DNA from 4 places in the Paenibacillus sp. V4I7 genome. Region 3 is predicted to be linked to each of the others. Evidence: riboswitches for the same ligand, from Rfam matches in the RefSeq annotation. Region 3 holds a riboswitch; each other region holds the start of a gene.

The links. A riboswitch is a leader RNA that binds a small molecule or an ion and turns the genes downstream of it on or off. The one in region 3 is predicted to bind cyclic di-GMP.
Region 1: linked by a shared signal. The riboswitch ahead of QFZ80_RS34265 (OmpL47-type beta-barrel domain-containing protein) and the one ahead of QFZ80_RS18980 (putative motility protein) in region 3 are both predicted to bind cyclic di-GMP.
Region 2: linked by a shared signal. The riboswitch ahead of QFZ80_RS33720 (PilZ domain-containing protein) and the one ahead of QFZ80_RS18980 (putative motility protein) in region 3 are both predicted to bind cyclic di-GMP.
Region 4: linked by a shared signal. The riboswitch ahead of QFZ80_RS29925 (glycosyltransferase family 2 protein) and the one ahead of QFZ80_RS18980 (putative motility protein) in region 3 are both predicted to bind cyclic di-GMP.

The regions. Positions count from the first base shown of each region.
Region 1 covers NZ_JAUSZD010000002.1:7,311,756-7,317,511, reverse strand. The annotation lists gene QFZ80_RS34265 (OmpL47-type beta-barrel domain-containing protein) at 1-3,351, opposite strand, end outside; cyclic di-GMP riboswitch class I at 3,446-3,537, opposite strand; gene QFZ80_RS34260 (hypothetical protein) at 3,891-4,349, opposite strand; gene QFZ80_RS34255 (hypothetical protein) at 4,384-4,830, opposite strand; gene QFZ80_RS34250 (ParM/StbA family protein) at 4,827-5,756, opposite strand, start outside.
Region 2 covers NZ_JAUSZD010000002.1:7,206,092-7,211,847, reverse strand. The annotation lists gene QFZ80_RS33735 (stalk domain-containing protein) at 19-855, shown strand; tRNA gene QFZ80_RS33730 (tRNA-Arg) at 960-1,033, opposite strand; gene QFZ80_RS39230 (DUF1697 domain-containing protein) at 1,201-1,281, shown strand; gene tadA (tRNA adenosine(34) deaminase TadA) at 1,420-1,857, opposite strand; cyclic di-GMP riboswitch class I at 2,137-2,223, shown strand; gene QFZ80_RS33720 (PilZ domain-containing protein) at 2,327-3,061, shown strand; gene ychF (redox-regulated ATPase YchF) at 3,140-4,240, shown strand; gene prfA (peptide chain release factor 1) at 4,277-5,353, shown strand; gene prmC (peptide chain release factor N(5)-glutamine methyltransferase) at 5,353-5,756, shown strand, end outside.
Region 3 covers NZ_JAUSZD010000002.1:3,838,153-3,843,908, forward strand. The annotation lists gene QFZ80_RS18975 (LysR family transcriptional regulator) at 1-515, shown strand, start outside; gene QFZ80_RS18980 (putative motility protein) at 578-784, opposite strand; cyclic di-GMP riboswitch class I at 799-885, opposite strand; gene pyrE (orotate phosphoribosyltransferase) at 960-1,607, opposite strand; gene pyrF (orotidine-5'-phosphate decarboxylase) at 1,648-2,337, opposite strand; gene carB (carbamoyl-phosphate synthase large subunit) at 2,392-5,601, opposite strand; gene carA (glutamine-hydrolyzing carbamoyl-phosphate synthase small subunit) at 5,588-5,756, opposite strand, start outside.
Region 4 covers NZ_JAUSZD010000002.1:6,364,966-6,370,721, forward strand. The annotation lists gene QFZ80_RS29910 (acetaldehyde dehydrogenase (acetylating)) at 1-1,050, opposite strand, end outside; gene QFZ80_RS29915 (BMC domain-containing protein) at 1,047-1,559, opposite strand; gene eutL (ethanolamine utilization microcompartment protein EutL) at 1,580-2,236, opposite strand; cyclic di-GMP riboswitch class I at 2,602-2,692, shown strand; gene QFZ80_RS29925 (glycosyltransferase family 2 protein) at 2,775-3,758, shown strand; gene QFZ80_RS29930 (class I SAM-dependent methyltransferase) at 3,759-4,499, shown strand; gene QFZ80_RS29935 (hypothetical protein) at 4,526-5,756, shown strand, end outside.

The DNA.
Region 1 (5,756 bases), 3.5 Mb from region 3:
ATCATTACCATTCGTAATCATCTGCGTTAATGTAGCAGGTGCCTGCATCACAGGGAAATCCAAAGTAAAGCTTACACTTGCTCCATCTGGAGATTCCCCGAATCGAGTTCCAAATGCATGAACTACATAGGTGTATTCACCTTTAGGCATGTTTGCAAAAGTAACTGATGTTGCTGGTTGCGATTTCTTTAGAACTTTCTCACCGTTAATTACTTGATAAATATTATAGGATGTTACATTAGCAACGGCCCCCCACTGTAGGGTGATATCATTGCCGTTCACAATAGTTTGGGTCACCTGTTCCGGTGCAGCAGTCCAATTCTGATCTAACGTAAAACTAACCTGACTCCCCTCAGGGGATTCACCGAAACGAGTGCTGTATGAATGGACTTCATACTTGTAGTCGCCCGCAGGTGAGCGTAGATAACTTACGGAAGTAGAGATCACTGTGCTTTTCAACACCTTCTGACCGTCAACGATTTGATATACCTTATAAGAGTTTGCATAAGGGACTGCTCCCCACTTAAGGCTGATGTCATTACCGTTTGCAATCGTCTGGGTCAGACTTCCTGGCGCTTGCATGACTGGGAAAACCATGGAGAGGATCACTTTACTTCCTTCCAACGACTCTCCGAATTTAGTACTCACAGAGCGAACAACATAAGTATGTTCCCCCGCTGTCACATTCGTGTACGTTACTGTCAACGTGGTTACTGTACTTTTTAGAACCTCTGCGCCATTCACAATTTCATATACTTTGTAGCTGTTAGCATAGGGTACTGTATCCCATGTTAAAACCACATCGTTACCATTCTGTACTTTTGATGCTAGATTACCCGGACCTACCATTGTCGGTAGAATCAATTTGAAGCTAACCTCTGCTCCCTCAGGTGATTCTCCCAAAATCGTTGAATAGGAATCAACTACATATTGATAGTCCCCGCCAGGAATGTTCGTATAGGTAACCGTTAAGCTTGTAAGCGTGCTTTTCAATACTTTTTGGCCATCAATAATCTGGTACACTTTATAGCTTGTTGCGTAAGGTACGGAAGTCCACTTCAATGTAAGATCATTCACATTCGCCAAACTGTAAGTCAAGCTAGCAGGAGCTTGCATCGTTTGACCGTTCAAAGTGAATGTCAATCTCGTTCCCTCTGGGGATTCTCCAAAACGGGTTGAAACCGTATGAACTACATACGTATAATCACCAGGCTGCATATTGGTATAAGATACCGTTGTTGTCGCTACTGTGCTTTTCAATACTTTTTGATCGTTTACAATTTGATATACTTTATAGCTATTGCCATAAGCTGCTGCGTCCCACTTTAAAGAAAACGCCGTAGCCGATGTTACACTCTGCACCAAATTGGTTGGTGGCAGAATCGTTGGAAGTACGATAGAGAAAATTACCTGGGTACCTTCAGCCGATTCTCCAAATCGTGTGGAATTCGAGTGAATTTCATACGTGTAATCTCCTGCTGCCAGGTTTGTATAGGTCACCGTCGTACCTGTCACCGTTGATTTCAATACTTTTTGACCACCCGAAACTTGGTACACTTTGTAGTTGGTTGCATTTGCGACAGCCGTCCAAGTTAATACGACATCTGTCACATTTTGAACCTTTGCAATCGGATTGCCCGGAGCTACCATGGTAACAGCATCTACCGTAAATGATACCTGGCTCCCTGCTACGGATTCCCCATATCGATCGCTATAGGAATGAACCTCGTACAGGTAAACACCAGCCGGCATATTGGCATAGGTCACGGTCGTTCCGGTTACTGTACTTTTAAATACCTTTGTACCATCTACGATTTGATACACTTTATACGCCGTAGCATTAGGTGCAACCGTCCATGTAAGTACAATGTCATTTACATTCTGGAATTTGTATGCGAAATTCCCCGGAGCAGCCATGGCTACTTCCCCAACGGTTAAGGCAGTTTGGGTTCCTTCGGCAGACTCACCAAAACGGGTGCTAACAGAATGAACCTCGTATACATAGTCACCCGCAGGCATATTGATGTAGGTAACCGTCGTGCCTGTTACCGTACTTTTCAGTACTTTCTCGTCACCGATAACTTGATAGATTTTATAGGAGGTAGCATTAGATGCAACTGTCCAAGTCAGAACGATATCGGTCAAGTTTTGCAGTTTGGAAGTGAACGTTGCGGGAGGAGTCATCGTGACTCCTCCTATAGTCAAGGAAACTGTGCTACCGTCTGTTGACTCGCCAAACAAGTTGCTTAACGAATGAACCTCATATACATAATCGCCGGTTGGCATATTCGTAAATGTAACCGTCGTACCGGTAACTGTATTTTTTAACACTTTTTCTCCATCGATTACTTGATACACTTTGTAAGAGGTTGCGTTGATCGCTGCATTCCAAGTCAGTACCACGTCATTCACATTTTGAAGTTTAAAAGTCAGGTTGCTCGGCGGCACCATCATCCCTACGGTTAAGGAAACCGTGCTGCCCTCGACAGATTCTCCGAAACGGTCACTGAAAGAGTGAATGACATATGTATAATTTCCAGCGGGCAAATTCATGTAGGATACAGTTGTACCCGTTATTTGGCTGCTTTTTATAACTTTTTGATTATCAATAATTTGATAGACATTATAACCAGTTGCATAAGCAGCAGCATTCCATTTCAATGTAACGTCATCGGTAGCCACCGTATACGTTAAACCATTTGGAGCCGTCATAGCCGGATATCCGACAGTAACTTCTACTGGCGTAGAGTTAGGAGATTCACCGTACAAAGTATGACTAGCTGTTACTGTATATGTATATATTCCCTCAGCGGTATTGTTGACTGTAAAAGTTCTTGCTGTCCCTGAATAGACTAATTTTCTTCCATCCTCTTGATTTTCATACAAATGATAGGTTTGTACATTAGGAGCTGTTCCCCAGTTCAAAACGATATTGTTACCATTTTGTAAGGTGTATGTTAAAGAGGTTGGAGCTGTCATATCGGGATAAACAATGTTAACATCCACCGGAGCACAAGGGCCAGATTCGCCTTCAGAACTTAAGGTGGATACAACATAACTGTAGGACCCCTCCGCCAGATTATTTATAGTAAGACTAGCTGTTGTTGTTGTCCCAACATTAATAAGCTGCCCATAGGTGATGCTGTATACAGTGTATCCTGTAGCTCCATACACCGGGCTCCACGTTAATTTCACATCATCTGGCGTTAGAAGTTGAGTAGCAAGATTGCTTGGAGGTAAGATAGTTCCGTTGTCTGTTGCTCCCCACGCATGTAATCCTGGAAAGATTAATTGAACAAATAAAAGCAGTGTGAGAACCATAGACATTTGTCTTGATTTCTTCATTGACATCTGACATTCCTTCCTTTCTTATAATAAGGATTAATGATCTCAAAAAAAAGAAAAGAACCTTATACAAGGTTCATAGAAAAACACTATGATTCCCTGTGGTAACCGGCTGCCATCCGCGTTTTTAATACGCGTTTCAGGCCCTTGGCTTTGCGTCTCACAGTTTCCTGCAATTTGCCCTTTTCACTTGAGATTTCGATATTTCCATCTCTGCCATAATACTATATTCCTAGTAATTTGAATAGGTAAATTTAACTATATAATCAAACCCCACATATATTCTAGTACTTTTGATCTTCTTAATTAGTTGAAAATCCAATGATTGTCCTATATTCATCAAAGTTTCATTGTAATTCGACAATATTTGAATGGATACCCCTTTATACATGATGTTGTATACAATATGAACATCGAGCCATTTAGAGTCTTTCAAACTTAAACAAATAGACCATGCTTCTACAAATGTAGATAGCATGGCCTATTTTAAGTCCCCTCAGACTTGCGGGTGATATACAAAAATTGATTCTTATGTCATCTATACCTTAGTTAGCAATTTTACTCCATACAGGGTACTCTTCCAAGTACCCATATTCGTACAATTCCTTAAGAGCCTTGCGTATGCTATGTTCATCCTCGCCCGATTCACTGGATAGTTCCACTAGATCGTCTAGGTTGATGTTCGGGTTCTCTTTGCAAAACGTAAGCAAGCCCTTAGCAGCCCACGAAAGTCGATCGTCTTGGAAATCTCCAACCATACGACGGAATATTTTATGCGAGACAATTCTCATCTCCACGAGTTGCTGCAAAGCCTTGGTCGCCTGCTTGAGACTCATGCGACCGAGCTTAGCGATATCAGATAATCCTGGCATATTCGATTCCGAAGAATAACATTTCAAGACGATAAAAGTCATTTGTGTATAAATATCCATGCCGGGATGGTGAAAAACTTCATCTGAAAGATTAAAATGACGCGCTGCGTCCTTAGCTTGTCCGTTGTCCATCTGATGTCCTCCTTTTCATTATCATGGAGTTCACCTACTCATTATTGTTGCCATGATCCGAGGGTTGTACTAGCTTTCCCGAATTATGCCGAGATTGCCGGAATATTTGCGCCAAGCTGAATTTTTTCTGATCATTGGCACTCAGGATCTCCTTCTTTGGCTGGTTGAAATCATCATTCGATTCATGAGAAGGTTCAATAGGCTCTGCCGAATCCATGTCACTATAGCTGTCTGCTAGAGAAACGGCATCATCCATGTCCGAGACCATTTCTTTCCCGGGAAATAATTCTACAACCGGTCGCTTACTCGATTGCTCTTCACGAACATATCTTGTCAAAATATCCATGATTCCTTGACTGAAAATACCTTCCATTTTCAACTGATTCAAATAGTCGATAACCTCAGACGGAGTATCTGACGGAATATAGAGGGTAACATCCTTACCGGAACGAACGTAAACGGTGGATCTCCGCTTTTTCAATCCGAACCGCTCCCGCTCTCAGATACTCCTTCAGAATCAGCACTAGCTGCCGCGGATTCGTCCGCATGTTTCAGCGCGTGGTCAAGCATAAGAAAGGTGCCTCGCACATTCCGGAATTGGCTGTGTTCCACGCTATCAAACTTAATGGGCAAGCCCAACTCAGCGTTTAGTTTCTCAATCCAAGGCTGCAAAACGACTGCTCCACCGCCGATAAACCAAAATTCGTTGGCGTAGCGAACATGCTTCCAAGAGTTGCGGGCGTATTTCAGCACTTTCTCCGCTAATATGCGCATGTGCCGGTTAATAAGGCTTGTCATGTCAAAAACAACCTTACCCTCCGCATAAATCTCATACTCTTTGTTGACCAGCATGAGGGTCAATTCCGCCGTGCTAGCGATCAATTCCTCGCCTTGCGAATTAACCTCGTTGCGAATGCTCTCTAAAGCATCATTGAGGTAGATCTTAGCGCCGGTAGAGTGCCGCTGATCCAGATCGAGACCGGGTTTGAAGAACGCGATATCCATGTCAACACCACCAACATCGGCAATGCCGAAGCCTTTATGGGATAGATGCGATTTGGAAGTGGCCTCAAGGTCGTAAACACCGGATACATCGTCTATGCTGATATCGGTAGGAAGCGAAAATTCCATTTCCACCGTTATCCCTTTAAATACGGGGGTCGTCCCGAATGTAACGGAATGTACGCCTCCTGTAATCTTATGAGCAAATTCCTCACGGAATTTCGTTATTTCACGAATCGGCAGACCTGTACCCAAGTTGACAGCGGCTTTAATCCGCTTTTTCCCCCGCCTAATGGCATCCTCATGTTTCTTGGCAATGGCATACGCCGCAGCCGTAAGGAGTGTCACCATTGTTTCGGGTCTCTGGGCCTTCTTTTGCACCGCTTTATCCCCTACAATTTCATG
Region 2 (5,756 bases), 3.4 Mb from region 3:
AAAAGGGGATTAATGTATATGACAAAAAAGAAAATGATTGCAACCGTTCTTTTGTTTCTTTGCTTTGCTGGCGTAGTAAATGCTTCAAGTATTCACGGTGAGTTTAATGGTGATCCAATCGTTAACGTTTTGTTTGGAGGAAAAGAGCTTCATGTAGAAGATGTGCCAGCTACTTTACGTGATGGTCGTACCCTAGTGCCACTTTATCTATTGAAACAAACCGGTGCCTCTGTAACGTGGGATTCTGAGAAATATAACGTTGACCTTACTTTCCCTAATCCTACAAAAGACTACGCCAATAGCATTCAGTCATTTAACACGAAAGCCAAAGAACATAGTGCCAAGAATGTTCAACTTATTTACAATGAGCATGGTCCATATATGAAAATAGATCTAGAACTATCCAATGATTCAAATAAAAATAACGATAATATCATCTTTCTATCTAGATTTGTTGCCAATTCACCCGCTGATATGCTGATTGTAAGTACCATACATAATAATAGAGTCATGAGTTTTATTGCAATAAATCGAACGGATGCGGAGGAATTTCTCAAGAACAAAACACCAGAGTTTGATTATATAAAAAAGTGGAGATTCCAGCAGATAAACGATACAACAGACATGTCGACTCCCAATAAGCTACCAGTGGTCCCTACACCAACACCAACTTCTACATTACCTGTTTCAGGACCTATTTGTCGGGAAATTATGACCAATTACGCAAAACAGATGCAAGATGCAGCAGAGTCATACAACGGAAACGGCAGTTCGGACTCCAAAGGGTTTGAGCAATATATCAACAAATTTAAAGAAAGTATGAATGCAGCTTTAAAAAGTAATCATTGCCCCTAACAATAGATCCAATTTAAAGGCAGTGTATTTTCTAAAAAACAATAAACGCCAGGTCAGCGGCTAATAACCGTTACCTGGCGTTTTCTTTGATTTTTGAAAGTATACGCGCCCGAGATGATTCGAACATCCGGCCTACAGTTTAGGAAACTGTTGCTCTATCCTGCTGAGCTACGGGCGCAAGGTAAGAATTATGATAGCACGAAGCCTTTCGTGGCGCAACCTTTTGAATAGGGTGGTTTTTCTTTGGGACAAGGAATGTTCATTTGAATGAAGAATAGGTTAGGGATTAAATTTAATTTCCTTTAATTATTAACGTAGAGGAAAGAACAAAATCAAGATGGCGGATTGAAAAAGACACTGGATGCAGCGGGACTTGCTCAGGTGCAAACGTATTTGCAAACCGGTAATGTCTTGTTTGTGTCGTAGGAGGAGGAGGAACCGCTGCGCCAGCGTATCGAGCAGAAGATCAGCAAAGCCGTAGGTGTTTCACCTTCCGTCATTTTGCGTACGATAAATAAACTGGCTGAGTTGGCAGCGGCGACGCAGAATTAGATGCAGGAACTTCTAAGCTTTACCGCGTAATTTACGGAAAAATTGGGTCAGCATCGTCGAACACTCTTCTTGCAAGACGCCACTAACGACATCGACACGGTGATTGAACCGGTCCTCCTGCAGCAAATTCATGAGCGTTCCGGCGCAGCCAGCCTTCGGATCAATGGTTCCGTAGATAACCTGAGGAATCCGCGATTGGACAATCGCACCCGCACACATCGGACAAGGCTCTAGGGTGACGTAGAGCTGGCAATCCAAAAGCCGCCAGGCTTGCAGATGTTCGCTCGCTTGTTTAATGGCGATCATTTCGGCATGAGCGAGAGGATCTAGGGTTGTTTCACGCAAATTGTAGCCTCGGCCAATGATTTGACCTTGATGGACCACGACCGCTCCAATCGGTACTTCTAGGATGGCTTCGGCTTTGAGAGCCTCTTGAATCGCTTCTTTCATCCAGGGGATATGTTCATCCACAGGGGGACACCTCGCTAATATATTTTTATCCACATGTGCATAACAATCGAACATTCATTCCGTTGTTAACAACCTGTGGATAGGTTTGTGGATAACTTGAAAAGCTGTGGATATTTAATCTTTCTACATTACATACAACAAAAAGAACAGCTATGCAAGGAATTTTGTTGATAATAGCAACTGTGCTAGGTATAATGATAGATATTAGTAGGTCTTTTAGACCATATAGAGCGAGAATAGGTAGAAATAAATAGCAAGGTTCGAAAATGGCAAACTTGTTGAAAAGCAAGGACGCAAAGCTGAGGGTCTACGGTTCTTTGGAACTATGGCAGCCTGGTTACCGAAAATCGATGCTTTCTTGATTAAGGTAATAGGCTGCTCCTACATAAAGGGGCAGTTTATTTTTATATAGGGAATAACTTGAGTAAAAGGAGAGGTATTAATTATAATGGCCAACGGGTATAACGTTATGAAATATTACGGAAGCAAGGAGGGATATGACGCTGATGTTCTAATCGATAGTAAGGCTATGTTGGGAAAGGACGATTTCGTAGCCACTGGCGTACTAACCTATGCACTTGGAGACATTATTGAGGTGGAATTACCGGAATACGATGTCTTTCAACTTGGGGATAAAGCGAAAATGACGGTTTATACCAAATCCGGCTTGTTTGTGATGAATACAACCGTTGTTGCCAAAGAATTCGGCTCCGTCATTGTCATTAATCCACCAGAAAATCGTAAAAAATTCGCAGAAAAACGGGAGTTTCCACGTGTGGATGTGAAACATACAGGTCTCTTATTCGGACTTCAGGATATGAATAAAAGAAATAAACATCAATTTGAAAATCCACTTGGCATTTCAATTAAAAATATATCCATTAATGGCTTAGGATTTACCATGAATGATAATTCTATGATTGATAAGATCGTTCAAAAGCATTCACAGCTCGAAGTTGAACTGGATTTGGGCTTTACGATGCCTTGTTCGATGGAAATTGTAAGAAAAGAAAAGGTTGAAAATGGTTTCTACTACGGGGCAAGTTATATCGACATTCCACAGGAGAAAACCAATGCCTTAAGGGGTTTTATCCTTACGAATCAGATCGAAACTTACTTCGTACAGAAGCGGGAAGCGCAATTTAAAAGAGCAACGGAAAAAAAGTCTGCGGCGAATCAATAGCCTTCAGGCTTTTTTTTGCGTTCCAAGTGCTATATAATAAGAAGGATGATTTTCGAAAATTAAGGAGTTGTAACTACAATGGCTTTGAAAGCAGGTATCGTCGGTCTACCGAACGTAGGAAAATCGACATTGTTTAATGCAATTACACAGGCGGGGGCAGAATCTGCGAATTATCCGTTTTGTACGATCGATCCGAATGTTGGGGTAGTTGAAGTACCAGACGAGAGATTGCAGAAGCTGGTAGAGATCGTTGTGCCTAAGAGCATTGTCCCGACAGCCTTTGAATTCGTTGATATTGCCGGTTTGGTAAAGGGCGCGAGCAAAGGTGAAGGGCTTGGAAATAAATTTTTGGCACACATTCGTGAAGTGGATGCCATTGTACATGTTGTTCGTTGTTTTGAAGATGATAATATTACCCACGTTTCCGGTAAAGTGGATCCGATCGGGGATATCGAAACGATTAACCTTGAATTAATTTTGGCAGATATTGAGTCGGTAGAGAAGAAGATTGAGCGTTCGCGCAAAAACCTCAAGGGCGGCGACAAAAAGGTTGTTGCTGAAGTGGAGTGTTTGGAGCGTATTAAAGAAGCGCTTTATGCAGATAAACCGGCACGCAGTTTGGATCTCAGCGAAGATGAGAAACTTCTCGTGCGCGATCTTCATTTATTGACCATGAAACCCGTGCTTTATGCGGCAAACGTGAGTGAAGATGAAGTAGCAACAGCAGACGAAAATCCTTTTGTTAAAATTGTGAAAGAATTTGCTGAGAGCGAAAACAACGAAGTGGTATCGATCAGTGCGAAGGTTGAATCCGAAATCGCCGAGTTGGAAGAAGAAGAAAAAGCGATGTTCCTCGAAGAGTTGGGACTTCAAGAGTCCGGCTTGAATAGATTGATTAAAGCAGCTTATAGAAAACTTGGCTTGTACACGTATTTCACAGCTGGGGTACAGGAAGTAAGAGCATGGACAATCCGCAAGGGAACGAAAGCTCCTCAAGCGGCTGGTGTTATTCATACCGATTTCGAACGTGGTTTTATTCGTGCTGAAGTCGTCTCTTATAATGATTTGGCAGCTGCAGGGTCGATGAATGGTGCGAAAGAGAAAGGCCAAGTGCGTCTCGAAGGTAAAGAGTATGTAGTGAATGATGGGGACGTTATGCATTTCAGATTTAATGTGTAATCAAACAAAAAAAAGTAAAGAAAGGAGTGATCCTATATGTTGGATCGACTTCAGTCCATTGTGGACCGCTATGAGAAATTAAGTGAGTTGCTGTGTGACCCAGATGTAACTAGTGATACAAAGAAGCTTAGAGAATACTCTAAGGAGCAATCCGATCTTCAAGAAGCATATGATGCTTATAATGAATATAAGAGTGTAAGCGAACAGTTGGCTGATGCTAAAGTAATGCAGGGCGAAAAGCTGGACGATGAAATGCGTGAAATGGTCAAAATGGAGATTGAAGAGCTTAGCGAGCAATCGGCCAAGTTGGAAGAACAACTTAGAATGCTCATGATGCCTAAAGACCCTAATGATGATAAGAACGTAATCGTCGAAATTCGCGGTGCGGCAGGCGGCGACGAAGCTGCTTTGTTCGCGGGTGATTTGTATCGCATGTATACACGCTATGCGGACGCACAAGGATGGAGAACGGAGATTCTCGATGCTTCTGTGAACGATTTGGGCGGGTTTAAAGAGATTATTTTCATGATTACCGGTAAAGGTGCTTATAGTAAGTTGAAGTATGAGAGTGGAGCGCACCGTGTACAACGTATTCCTGTAACGGAATCAGGCGGACGTATTCATACCTCAACGTCGACGGTAGTGGTTATGCCGGAAGCGGAAGATGTTGAGATTGTCATCCATGATGCGGATATTCGCGTGGATACGTTCTGTTCAAGTGGAGCGGGCGGTCAGTCGGTTAATACGACGAAATCTGCTGTGCGAGTAACGCACGTACCTACGGGAATCGTTGCGACTTGTCAGGATGGTAAATCGCAAAACTCGAATAAAGAGTCAGCACTGCGCGTGCTTCGTACACGTATTTCCGATAAAATGCGTGAGGAAGAGGAAGCGAAATATGCGGGCGAGCGTAAAAGCAAGGTTGGTACGGGTGACCGTTCCGAGCGGATTCGTACGTATAACTTCCCGCAAAGCCGGATTACCGATCACCGTATTGGTTTGACTTTGCATCGCTTAGAAACTGTGCTTAATGGTGACATGGCAGAGATCGTTTCGGCGCTCACGATTGCAGCGCAGTCCGATGCTTTGGATAACGGGGAGCAGGCAATGTGATGTCGACAGCTGCTAAGAGTTTAAGAGAAGCCTTTGTAGAGGCTTCTTCTTTTTTAGGGAAGCTCGGTGTAGCCGAGGCTGCTTCCTGTGTGGAACTACTGCTGCAGCACTTGCTCAGCTGCAGTCGGACGGAGCTGCTGTTCCGTTTTCCGGAACAGTTTCCTGTTGAGCTGGCGGAAACATGGCGCCAGCTAGTAGAGCGGAAGGCCGCGGGTGAGCCGGTGCAGTATATTATCGGCGAGCAGGATTTCTTCGGCCTTCCTTTTGCGGTTAGCCCGGCCGTGCTGATTCCGCGCCCGGAGACGGAGCTGCTCGTGGAAGCTTTGCTCCACGAGGGCTCACGTTTGTTCCCGCAAGGCGCTCCGCTGCTTGCGGATGTGGGCACCGGGAGCGGAGCGATCCC
Region 3 (5,756 bases):
AGCTCTTCCCTGACAGTGAAGCTTCGCTTATTACCAAAGTAAGAGAAGGGGATTATGATATAGGGCTAATATTAGATCGTTATCCGGCAGACACCGCACTTGCATGCACGAAAGTCAGAGAAGAACCTTTGGTTTTGGTAGCACCGCTTGAGCATCCGCTAACGAAGCGAGCACAAATACAGCTAACTGATTTTCAACAAGCCGAATTTATCGTTACTGAAGAGGGCTGCATCTATCGAGGTATGTTTGAAAAGTTACTAAAAGATCATGCTGTCCCGCTTCAAATTGGATTTGAGCTCGGTAATTTAGAAACAATTAAGCACTGCGTCATGAATGGCCTTGGCATCGCCCTGCTGCCCCAAATTGCCGTACAGAACGAACTGGAACAAGGGAAACTTGCCCATCTTCCTTTTTCACATTCGGACTTAAAACTGGATCTTCAACTGCTGCTCCACCCCAAAAAGTGGATGTCCCAGCCCTTGCAAACATTCATTCAACAACTGACTCAAGAATAACCTCGGCAAATAAAAAAAGAAGCTCTCCTATTCGTAAAGGTAGAGCTTCTTCTGTTATGAACTTATATGCGGATGTCGAGATTACCACCCAAATGCGGTGTCGCAGAAGCGGTAACCAGCTGTTGGGATTTAGCAAAATCCTGTATTAATGTACTAGATGAAGCTGCTTGCATATCACTTACTTTGCTTAAAAGCTGAATGCCAACGGCTTGCTTCAATGCATCTCCACCGCTAATTGCAGTCAGAACACTATTGATATTTACGAGCACTTCTCCTCTCATCGTTCGGTAGCTGGCAAGCATGCGGCCGTAACCGAGAAGCCCCTATAGCTTTGCGTCTGTCGCTTTCGCGTCATTTGCCATTTCGCAGATGTTAGGCAGTACCTAGCACTTATCCAGTATAGGATATTCTTACACAATTCGTCAATCTTCGCATTATAAGTAGCTACAGATCTACACCAAATGCAGCAGGATTTGATCTCCAAGAACGAAGTAATTCCATGTCTTCTTGTTTGATTTTCCCCTTCTCTAAAGCCACTTCAAGCAGTGTGGAGTAATTGGAAAGAGTGTACAGTGGCATATCAGCATCTTGGAACGCATCTGTTGCTTTATCTAGCTGATAGGAGAAAATCGCCAGCACGCCCAGCGCTACAGCGCCAGCTTCTTTGACTGCAATAGCTGCTTTCAAAGAACTGCCACCCGTAGAGATAAGATCCTCAATCACGATCACCTTTTGACCTGGTTTCACAGTGCCTTCAATCAAGTTCTCTTTGCCATGTCCTTTGGCTTTATCACGAATGTAGATCATCGGGAGACCTAGCTTCTGAGCTACCCAAGCGGCATGAGGAATCCCCGCTGTTGCCGTACCAGCAACAACCTCAGCATCCGGAAATTTCTCTTGGATCAAAGCTGCGAAGCCGTCAGCGATCGCTTCGCGAATAGCTGGGTGTGACATTGTCAGACGATTGTCACAATAGATTGGCGACTTGAGGCCAGAAGTCCACGTAAAAGGCTGCTGCGGTCGAAGTGCTACTGCTTCGATATCTAATAATGACGCTGCAATATGCTGCGCGATTGTTTCGAGTTGACTCATGTTCCTACCACCGTTCCTTCCGTTGTTAGACAAAAGCATGCTACACGATTGAATCGATAATCGCTTCAATTGCTGCTCTTGGATCCGCTGCGCCTGTGATCGGTCGACCGATCACGACGTAATCCGTCCCCTGCGCGAACGCCTCAGCCGGCGTCATGATGCGCGACTGGTCACCCACGTCGGCTCCAGCCGGGCGAATGCCTGGCGTCACGGTGACGAACCCGTCACCACACGCCGCCTTAATCGCTGTCACCTCTAGCGGTGACGCGACAACACCCTGCAGCCCCGCAGCATGCGCCAAGCGGGCATAGCGAATGACGGCCTGCTCAACCGTACCGGTCAGGCCGATCTCATCATTCAGCACCTGCACGCTGGTGCTGGTCAACTGCGTCACGCCGATCACGATCGGACGTACAGCTCCAGTTACTAACCCCTTGTCGACACCCTCCAAGGCGGCTTCCATCATCTGCTTGCCTCCGGCAGCATGGACATTGAACACGTCAACCCCAAGGCGCGTCACGCTTTCCGCGCCGCCTTTGACTGTGTTCGGAATGTCATGCATCTTCACATCGAGGAACACCTTGTAGCCGCGATCTTTCAGACTCGCGACGAAGCCGGGACCCGCAGCATAGAACAGTTGCATGCCCACCTTCACGTAACACGGGATGCCTTCGAGCTGCTTTAGCAGCCCTTCAGCACCTTCTGCGTTAGCATAATCCAAAGCGACCATAATGCGTCCAGTAACATCTGTGCGAGTTAACGTACTCAAATTCGTCACTCTCCTTTAGACATGAATTGGCATTGCTCGTGAGGAGAAGTTGATCGTTTCAAGCATATTAACAAGCGCTCTTACTGTATCAAGTGATGTCATACAAACTACACCGTTCTCTACAGCTTCACGACGAATGCGGAAACCATCACGCTCTGGCTCTTTACCTTTCGTCAGTGTGTTCACAACGAACTGTGCATCACCGCTGCGGATGAGATCAAGAATGTTAGGCGAACCTTCGCTCAGCTTGTGAACGGTCGTCACCGGAAGACCAGCTTGTTCGATCGCTGTTGCCGTTCCGCCTGTTGCAATGATTTTATATCCAAGGCGATAGAAGCCTTTTAAGATTTCAATCGCTTCATCTTTATCTTTGTCAGCTACTGTTACAACGACAGATCCTGCTGCAGGAATTTTCATGCCCGCTCCAATTAAGCCTTTGTAGAGTGCTTTGGCAAAATTGATATCGCGCCCCATAACCTCACCCGTCGATTTCATTTCAGGTCCGAGCGTCGTATCTACACGGCGCAGCTTCGCGAAGGAAAACACTGGCACTTTAACCGATACGTACTTGTCTTCCGGCCATAAACCGCCTTGGTAGCCCATATCAGCCAGCTTTTGTCCCATAATGACGCGTGTAGCCACGTTAGCCATCGGGATGTTCGTTACTTTGCTCAAGAAAGGCACGGTTCTGGAAGAACGCGGGTTTACCTCGATCACATACACTTGATCGTTATGAATAACGAACTGGATGTTAACCAGACCAACTACGTTCAGCTCAAGGCCGATTTTCGTCGTAATGTCGATAATTTGTTGTTTAATCTCGTCCGAGACGGATTGCGGTGGATAAACCGCGATGGAGTCACCGGAGTGAACCCCTGCGCGTTCAACGTGTTCCATAATCCCTGGGATTAGAACCGTTTCTCTATCGCAGATCGCATCAACCTCTACCTCTTTACCAAGCATGTAGCGGTCGATCAGGACCGGATGCTCTGGGTTGATTTTCACAGCATATTCCATGTAGCTTAACAATTCTTCATCGGAGTAGACGATTTCCATAGCGCGTCCACCTAGGACGTAAGATGGACGAACGATAACCGGATAACCGAATTTCGCAGCTGTACCCACAGCTTGGTCAACCGATGTAACGGTGCCGCCTGGTGGTTGAGCAATCGAGAGCTTGCTAAGTAAGGCTTCGAATTTCTTACGATCTTCCGCTGTATCGATACTTTCCAAATCAGAACCGAGAATGCGTACACCAGCTTTGTGTAAAGGTGCAGCCAAGTTAATCGCTGTTTGACCACCAAATTGAACGATAACCCCAATTGGGTTTTCACGCTCGATGACGTTCATTACATCTTCAAAGAACAGAGGCTCGAAGTACAAGCGATCGGACGTATTGAAATCCGTTGACACCGTTTCTGGGTTATTGTTGATAATAACCGCTTCGTAACCTGCCGCTTGGATCGCCCAAACCGCATGAACTGTGGAGTAATCGAACTCAATCCCTTGACCGATACGAATCGGACCGGAACCAAGCACCACAACCTTTTCTTTCGTTGTTTCCGTAACTTCATCTTCTTGCTCATAAGTCGAATAGTAGTATGGCGTTGAAGCTTCGAATTCCGCTGCGCAAGTATCTACCATTTTGTAAACCGGCTTAATATTTTGTTGTAAACGGTGAGTTCTGACTTCAGCTTCTTTGGTGAATGTCGAGCATCCAGCCAAAGTACGAATCTCAGCAATCGCACGGTCTGTAAAGCCTTTACGTTTCGTTTCGAATAGCAGCTCGTTCGTGAGTTCGCTTGCCGCAATTTCTTTCTCGTATTTAATCAGGCCATCCAGTTTGTTCAAGAACCACCAGTCAATATTCGTCATTTTTTGCAATTGTTCCACTGTATAGCCTCTACGGTAAGCTTCTGCTAATAAGAACAAGCGCTCATCGTCGGGTTTTTGCAGGCGTAATTCCAATGTTTCTTGATCTATTAAATCTGTTTCTTTCAGGAACAAACGATGTACGCCGATCTCCAAGGAACGAACCGCTTTATGAATGGACTCTTCGAATGTACGGCCAATCGCCATAACTTCGCCAGTCGCTTTCATTTGCGTACCCAGCTTACGGTTTGCCGCTGTAAATTTATCGAACGGCCAACGTGGAATTTTGGAAACGATGTAATCCAGTGCTGGCTCGAAGCATGCATAGGTTTGGCCTGTTACTGGATTGACTAGCTCATCGAGCGTGTAGCCAATCGCAATTTTTGCAGCCATCTTCGCAATCGGATAGCCTGTTGCTTTGGATGCAAGCGCTGAGGAACGGCTTACACGCGGGTTTACTTCGATTACGTAATATTGGAAGCTATGCGGATCAAGCGCATACTGAACGTTACAGCCTCCTTCAATGTTCAAGGCGCGAATGATTTTAAGCGAGGCCGAACGCAGCATTTGATACTCACGGTCCGACAAGGTTTGGCTTGGTGCTACAACGATACTATCTCCGGTATGTACACCCACTGGATCAAAATTCTCCATGTTACATACCACGATGCAGTTATCGTTCGCGTCACGCATAACTTCGTACTCGACTTCTTTCATGCCCGCAATACTGCGTTCTACTAGACATTGACCGATTGGGCTGTAACGAATTCCGGAAGCAACGATTTCCGTCAACTCTTCCATCGTGTTACAGATACCGCCGCCCGTTCCGCCTAATGTGTAGGCAGGACGAATGATGATTGGAAAGCCGATTTCGTTAGCGAAATCTACCGCTTGAGCGACCGTCGTTACGATTACGCTATCCGGTACAGGCTGCTCTAATTCTCTCATCAAGTCTCTGAAAAGGTCACGGTCCTCTGCTTTCTCAATCGCCGTAAGTTGTGTTCCCAGAAGCTTCACGTTCTCGCTTTCCAGAACACCCGCACGAGCTAGCTCAACAGCCATGTTCAGACCTGTTTGGCCACCAAGTGTTGGTAGCAAGCCATCCGGACGTTCTTGACGAATGATTTGCGTAACAAATTCAAGCGTGATCGGTTCGATATATACTTTATCCGCCATGTTCGTATCCGTCATGATCGTTGCAGGGTTACTGTTGATCAGGATAACTTCCATGCCTTCTTCTTTAAGTGCTTGGCAAGCTTGCGTACCTGCATAGTCAAATTCCGCTGCCTGACCGATGACGATAGGACCGGAACCGATAACGAGAATCTTTTTGAGTGTATTATTTTTTGGCATATTGCAGTTCCTCCTTCACAGATGTCGATGCCGTGGAAGCTTTCCACTGTGCAAGCATTTGCGCTTGGCGCGGCTGCTGTGGGTTATCGATTTTGTGCTGACGAATCAGCGAGATGAAATCATCGAACAAGTAGCTGGAGTCAAATGGCCCCGGT
Region 4 (5,756 bases), 2.5 Mb from region 3:
CACGGTATATAAAGCAAGCACAGGACTGAGTTTCTCCATGGAAAATGGATACGCATGTCCTACCTCCGACTCTTCCGCGACCAGCACCCTTGCATCCTCCGGAACCGTTATGCCAGCCTTGCCCGCAATCACTTGTGGAGAACGGCCAACCACATTCGGGTTCATTCCTTTTCCAATGGTGAGGATCGAGCCGACCTTTTCTTTTTCTTCCGCATTCAAAAAGTAAGCTCCTTGCCGCTTCAGCTCCGCAACCAGCTCCGCTTTTACCGCTTGATCAACGACAAGCGCTTGTTCCGAAGCGCAGATCGTTCCGTAGTCGAATGTTTTGCTTTGCAAAATCAGTCTCACAGCTCGTGGGATATTTGCACTCCGATGAATATAAACCGGTACGTTGCCGGGACCAACACCGTATGCGGGCTTGCCGGAGCTATAAGCGGCCTTGACCATTGCTGTTCCACCCGTTGCCAAAATGATATCGGTCAGCTTATGCCTCATCAGTTCACCACTCGCCTCAAGGGACGGAACCGATAGACAATGAATCAGCCCGGGCGGGGCTCCTGCCTTCTCCGCCGCAGCACGCATGACGGCTGCCGACTCCTGCGAACAGCGCAGTGCTGATGGATGAGGACTAATCACGATGGCGTTTCTTGATTTAAGTGAGATCAGGCATTTGAACAAGACGGTTGAAGTCGGGTTCGTTGAAGGTATAATCGCAGCAACAATACCGACTGGTTGAGCGATTTCCCAGACTTGCTTCTCATCATCTTTGCGGATAATACCGACAGTCTTCATATCCTTAATTGCCGAGTAGACGTCCCTCGCAACGAATAGATTCTTCGCCTTTTTATCAGCGACTCTTCCGAAGCCTGTCTCTTCTACGGCCATTGCTCCCAGCCGCTCTGCTTCCGACTCTGCTGCTTGAGCCATGGCTGCTACGATCATATCTATTTGCGATTGTGTCATTTTCTCCAGTTGTTTTTGTGCCGCCTTCGCCTCTTGAAGGAAATGGCGGACCTCCTGGATCGCTTGTAAATCGCTATCCAGCTTCATGTCACGGGATCTCCCCCTTCAGCGTCCATCCCCGTGAAAAGCCTGACCAATTCGGCTTTACTAACCAATTGGATATCCCGACCGGTTATGGGGAATCGGGGCGTATTATGCGCAAGTTCTCTAAGCTGTGCTACGCTCATCTTGCTCCAATTCGGCGCACTCACTTCCGGCGTCGTGATAACCTTATTGCGTTCCTCCTTCGGTGAATCTTTCGGCTGGTTTTTGGCCCAAGCCTCCTGAATCATCGCGTGTACAGAAGGATCCGGTCGCGGTATAACATGTGTGGATAACAGCTTGCCCACTCTCTTCGCTTCTGCAGCACCTGCATCCACGGCAGCTTTGACCGCTGCAACATCGCCTAGAATATAGATCGTTACGATGCCGGCATCCACTTTTTCATAAGTCGTTACCTTCACATCTGCCGTTTTGGCTGCAGCGTCTGCGGCTGCAATCAAGGCAGGCAGACCGTAAGTTTCGATCATGCCCAAAGACATCAATCTTCCATCCATTTGTAAACACCCGCTTCTTTTTACCCTATTTTCTTAGGCTCTCGAGCAATGCTTCGAACAGCCTCTGCGAACGCTTCTGCTGCTGCCGTACAAGCAGATTGACTGCCTGTTAGTAATCCTCCCGCAAAGTTCGTCTCCGTCGGAGGGCCATAAAACTTGCACATACGCACATCGGCCGCCTTCAGTGCGGCATCGAGTGCGTACACGGCTTCGAGTGGCGGAGCAATCAAATAAGCAAGAGGCTCTCCTTCTTGAATGTCTGCTAAGTTGGACAGATAAGAACCAGTTCTGGAGACAACATGAGCATAGTAAGCATGCGTTCCCTCGTCGTTGAGGGCGTAAAAACAAGCTCCAGTCTCCATCACTTGGATAGCCGCATCTAACCCGCTTCTCACTTCGGCAGGCGATGCACCGCCTATGATCCCAATAAATTCTCCTGAAAGCGGTCCAGAAGCATGACCTGATCCCGCATAAAATGAACGAGCATACACCACTTCGACTACTGCATGCTTCGTTGCTTCATCGATAGCGGTGTAGCCCACGTCATCAATGCTGGACGTTAACAGACCGAGGCTGCGAATGCCCGGCTTCAATTCCAACTGAAGTGCCAAGCCGGCATCCACATTAGGGATGATCCTAACAGCGAGCGGAATGGCTCGAATTGGTTGTTGTTTCACTCCTTTCACCTCTTCACCCCGAATGAATGAAAACAAAAAGGTGCCCAGGTGCAGAGAACGACGTATCGTTCTTGGACCTAAGGCACCTTTGCCTGCTATTTATGCTTTTGATTATGGATATGCGGGTTGTACAACAATTATACCTATTTTGCTTATGTAATCGTTATTCCTGATCCATCCATTTTAATAGAAATCTATAGGCGACCTGATTCGGTATAGTTCTAAATCTCTAATCAATTCCGGGCAGAGCTAGTTCATTTATACCGCAACACCGCTAGAATAATAATCCTTCTGTCGGATATTGCCAGAACCCGACATGTCGTATGATAAGGTTATATATCGATTTTTGAAAGAATCTTTCGCGAACATGAACAAGGCAAATCCGGTGAAAGCCGGGGACGCAAAGCTACAGGGGCTAACGTGCACATCCGTGCACTATGCCAGCCAGTTACCAAAGCTGCGGGAGTTTTATGCCCCTTTTTGGTGAAAGGGGCTTTTTTATTTGCCCATAATAGGATGAAAAGTGGGGGTTGGTTGCATGAGAAAAACGATGAAGGGACTTCTTGTTTCGATCATTGTACCTGTTTATAACGAAAGCGCCAACATCATGGAATTTTACTTTAGAGTCACGCGCATTATGAATCAGACCGGTTATGATTATGAAATGGTTTTTATTAATGACGGAAGCAAGGATGATACGCTGGACAAGCTTCATGGATTTCGTGAGAAGGATCGCCGTATCAAAATTATTGATCTATCCCGCAACTTCGGGAAGGAAATCGCTTTAACGGCAGGCCTCGACAATTGCCGTGGCGATGCTGTGATTCCCATTGATGCGGATTTGCAGGACCCTCCAGAGGTTATTCCAGAACTATTGGCCAAGTGGGAAGAAGGTTATGAAGTGGTCTATGCCACCCGCTCCAAGCGGGATGGCGAAACTTCAATGAAGAAGCTCACAGCGCATCTGTTTTACAGGTTCATCCGAAGGCTGACACCCATCTCTATTCCCCAGGATACGGGTGATTTTCGGTTAATGTCCAGAAAGGTCGTCAACGCCTTGAAAGAACTTCGTGAGCAGCACCGTTTCATGAAGGGCCTCTTCAGTTGGGTAGGCTTCAATCAGACAAGCATCTCTTATCGCAGAGAGCCCCGATTTGCCGGTAAGACCAAGTTCAACTATTGGAAGTTGTGGAATTTTGCCGTTGAAGGCATCACATCCTTCACTTTCCTACCTTTGCAAGCGGCGACTTATTTGGGCTTTGCCATCTCCTTGTTCGCTATTCTTTTTGCCTGCTATTTATTCATAACTACCCTACTCCACGGCAACGCAGTGCCCGGATATCCCTCCTTAATGGTGGCGGTCCTCTTTCTTGGAGGGGTTCAGCTTACGACACTGGGAATCATCGGAGAGTATCTGGGGCGAATCTACAACGAATCGAAACGGCGTCCTTTGTATTTCACTCAAAGCATAATAGGCTTGGATGATAATAAAGAACTGCCTCGGCTGGAGGGAGTTAAATAAATGGAACAAACAATTTACTGGAAAATGGATCGTATGGAGCAAGAGCACTGGTGGTTTGTCAGCCGGCGCAGCATTATCGAGACCGTTTTACAATCGCAATTACGGTCCATCGGACCTCACTCCAAAATCCTGGATGCAGGCTGTGGAACCGGCGGAAACTTGGCTATGTTGTCTCGATTAGGCTGCGAGGTCATTGGCCTCGAAATGGAACATGATGCAGCTGAAATTGCAAGATCCAAAAGCGGGAAATCCGTCTATATCGGCAGCTTGCCGGATCAGGTTCCATTAGCTGATGAATCCTTCGATCTGATTGTTCTCTTGGATGTGCTCGAGCATATTGAAGATGATATAGGGGCGCTTAACGCATTGACTGGAAAATTAAAACCGGGGGGGAGTCTGCTCATCACAGTCCCTGCCTTCTCTTTCTTATGGAGCAATCACGATGAGTCTCATCATCATAAGAGAAGATATCGATTACACGAACTGGTTGGGAAAATGCAGCATTGCAACCTTCAACCGAAGCATGCAAGCTATTTCAATACCTGGCTCTTTCCGGTGATTGCACTTGTGAGAATCCTACATAAGAAATTGGGTTTTATGCAAAAATCGGATGACCTATCTATGCCTTCGTTTTTCATTAATAAGCTGCTTACATATGTTATGTCCAGTGAGAGACATGTTTTGAAACACGGTAAATTGCCATTTGGAGTCTCCATCATGGCGATTGGCCAAAAAGTATAGCTAGCTAGGGTAAGGGAGCCACAACTATGAATAACAAAGTGCTGTTTCAAAGAGTCGTATTCGCCGTCTACGCTGCAATCTTTATGTTCATATTCATTTTCATGGATGTCCATTCTTCCCGTAATGATCCCGATACGTTCTGGCACATTGAAGTCGGGAAGGAAATGATCACGCAGGGTAAAGTCATTGATAAGGCGATCCATACGTTTGCCGGCGAGAACCTGTCTTATGTACCTCATGAAGTCGGTTTCCAGTGGATCGTCGGCGGCTTGTACAGCTTATGGGAGTGGAATGGCGTACATATCTTCACACTGCTGTCGGTTTTCATATTAACTGTCGGGCTGTATCGATTGATGGAGATCTCGAGACAAGAGATGGGCCTTCCTAAGATGCACCCTTTTTTGGTGTATGTCGTTCTACCTTTGTTCGCGTTCTACATTTATATAGCCTACTTCAAAATTCGCCCACAAATAATTTCTGCGGGTCTTGTTGTTTGGTTCGCCGTATGGCTTAGACGGTTTGCCATGGATGCATCCGTAAAAAAAGCAGGAATGCTTGGGATTTTATCCTTGATTTTAGCCAACGTGCATACGGGCGTATGGGCGGTCATCGCGGTGTTTTTCATGATGCAAGTATTCGAAAGAATATGGGAAAAGAAGTTAAATCGATATGATCTTATCGCATTGATTTTCATCGTAATTGGCGGGATTGCTAATTTCGGAGGGCTGCAGAGCTTAACCTACTTTTTGACTTTAGGTGAAAGTCCTTTTACTCAAATGATTGATGAGTGGAAACCCATTCCCTTTTCGAGCAATTACATTAGTTTTATCACTTTGATTGTATTTGTGCTTTCCGGCGTGTACAGCATTAAGGGAAGGCCGTTCCGCCTCATGCTTTTTATTGGAATACTGTACCTAGGTCTAGCCAGCTACAAACAATTTCTGTTCCTCGTGCTGTTTCTACCTTACTTCTTGGCTGTTATCATTGATCCATATAAGTGGTTGCGTGTATTTAAGAGCTTGGAGCCCTATATACGATTGAAAATAGTGCTTCCCTTGATCGTATTGGGGTTACTACTCAACTTTTCCACCGTTCTGTTGACGCCATATAAGCAGCCTGTTACGAAATATCCGGTAGAAGAGATGACTTACATCCTTCACAAGAATAACACTATCGACCGGCCTAAGGTCCTTTCTGACTATGGCTCTTCCGGTTACGTGATGTTCAGGGGCGGAGATGTGCTCGCGGACGGACGTT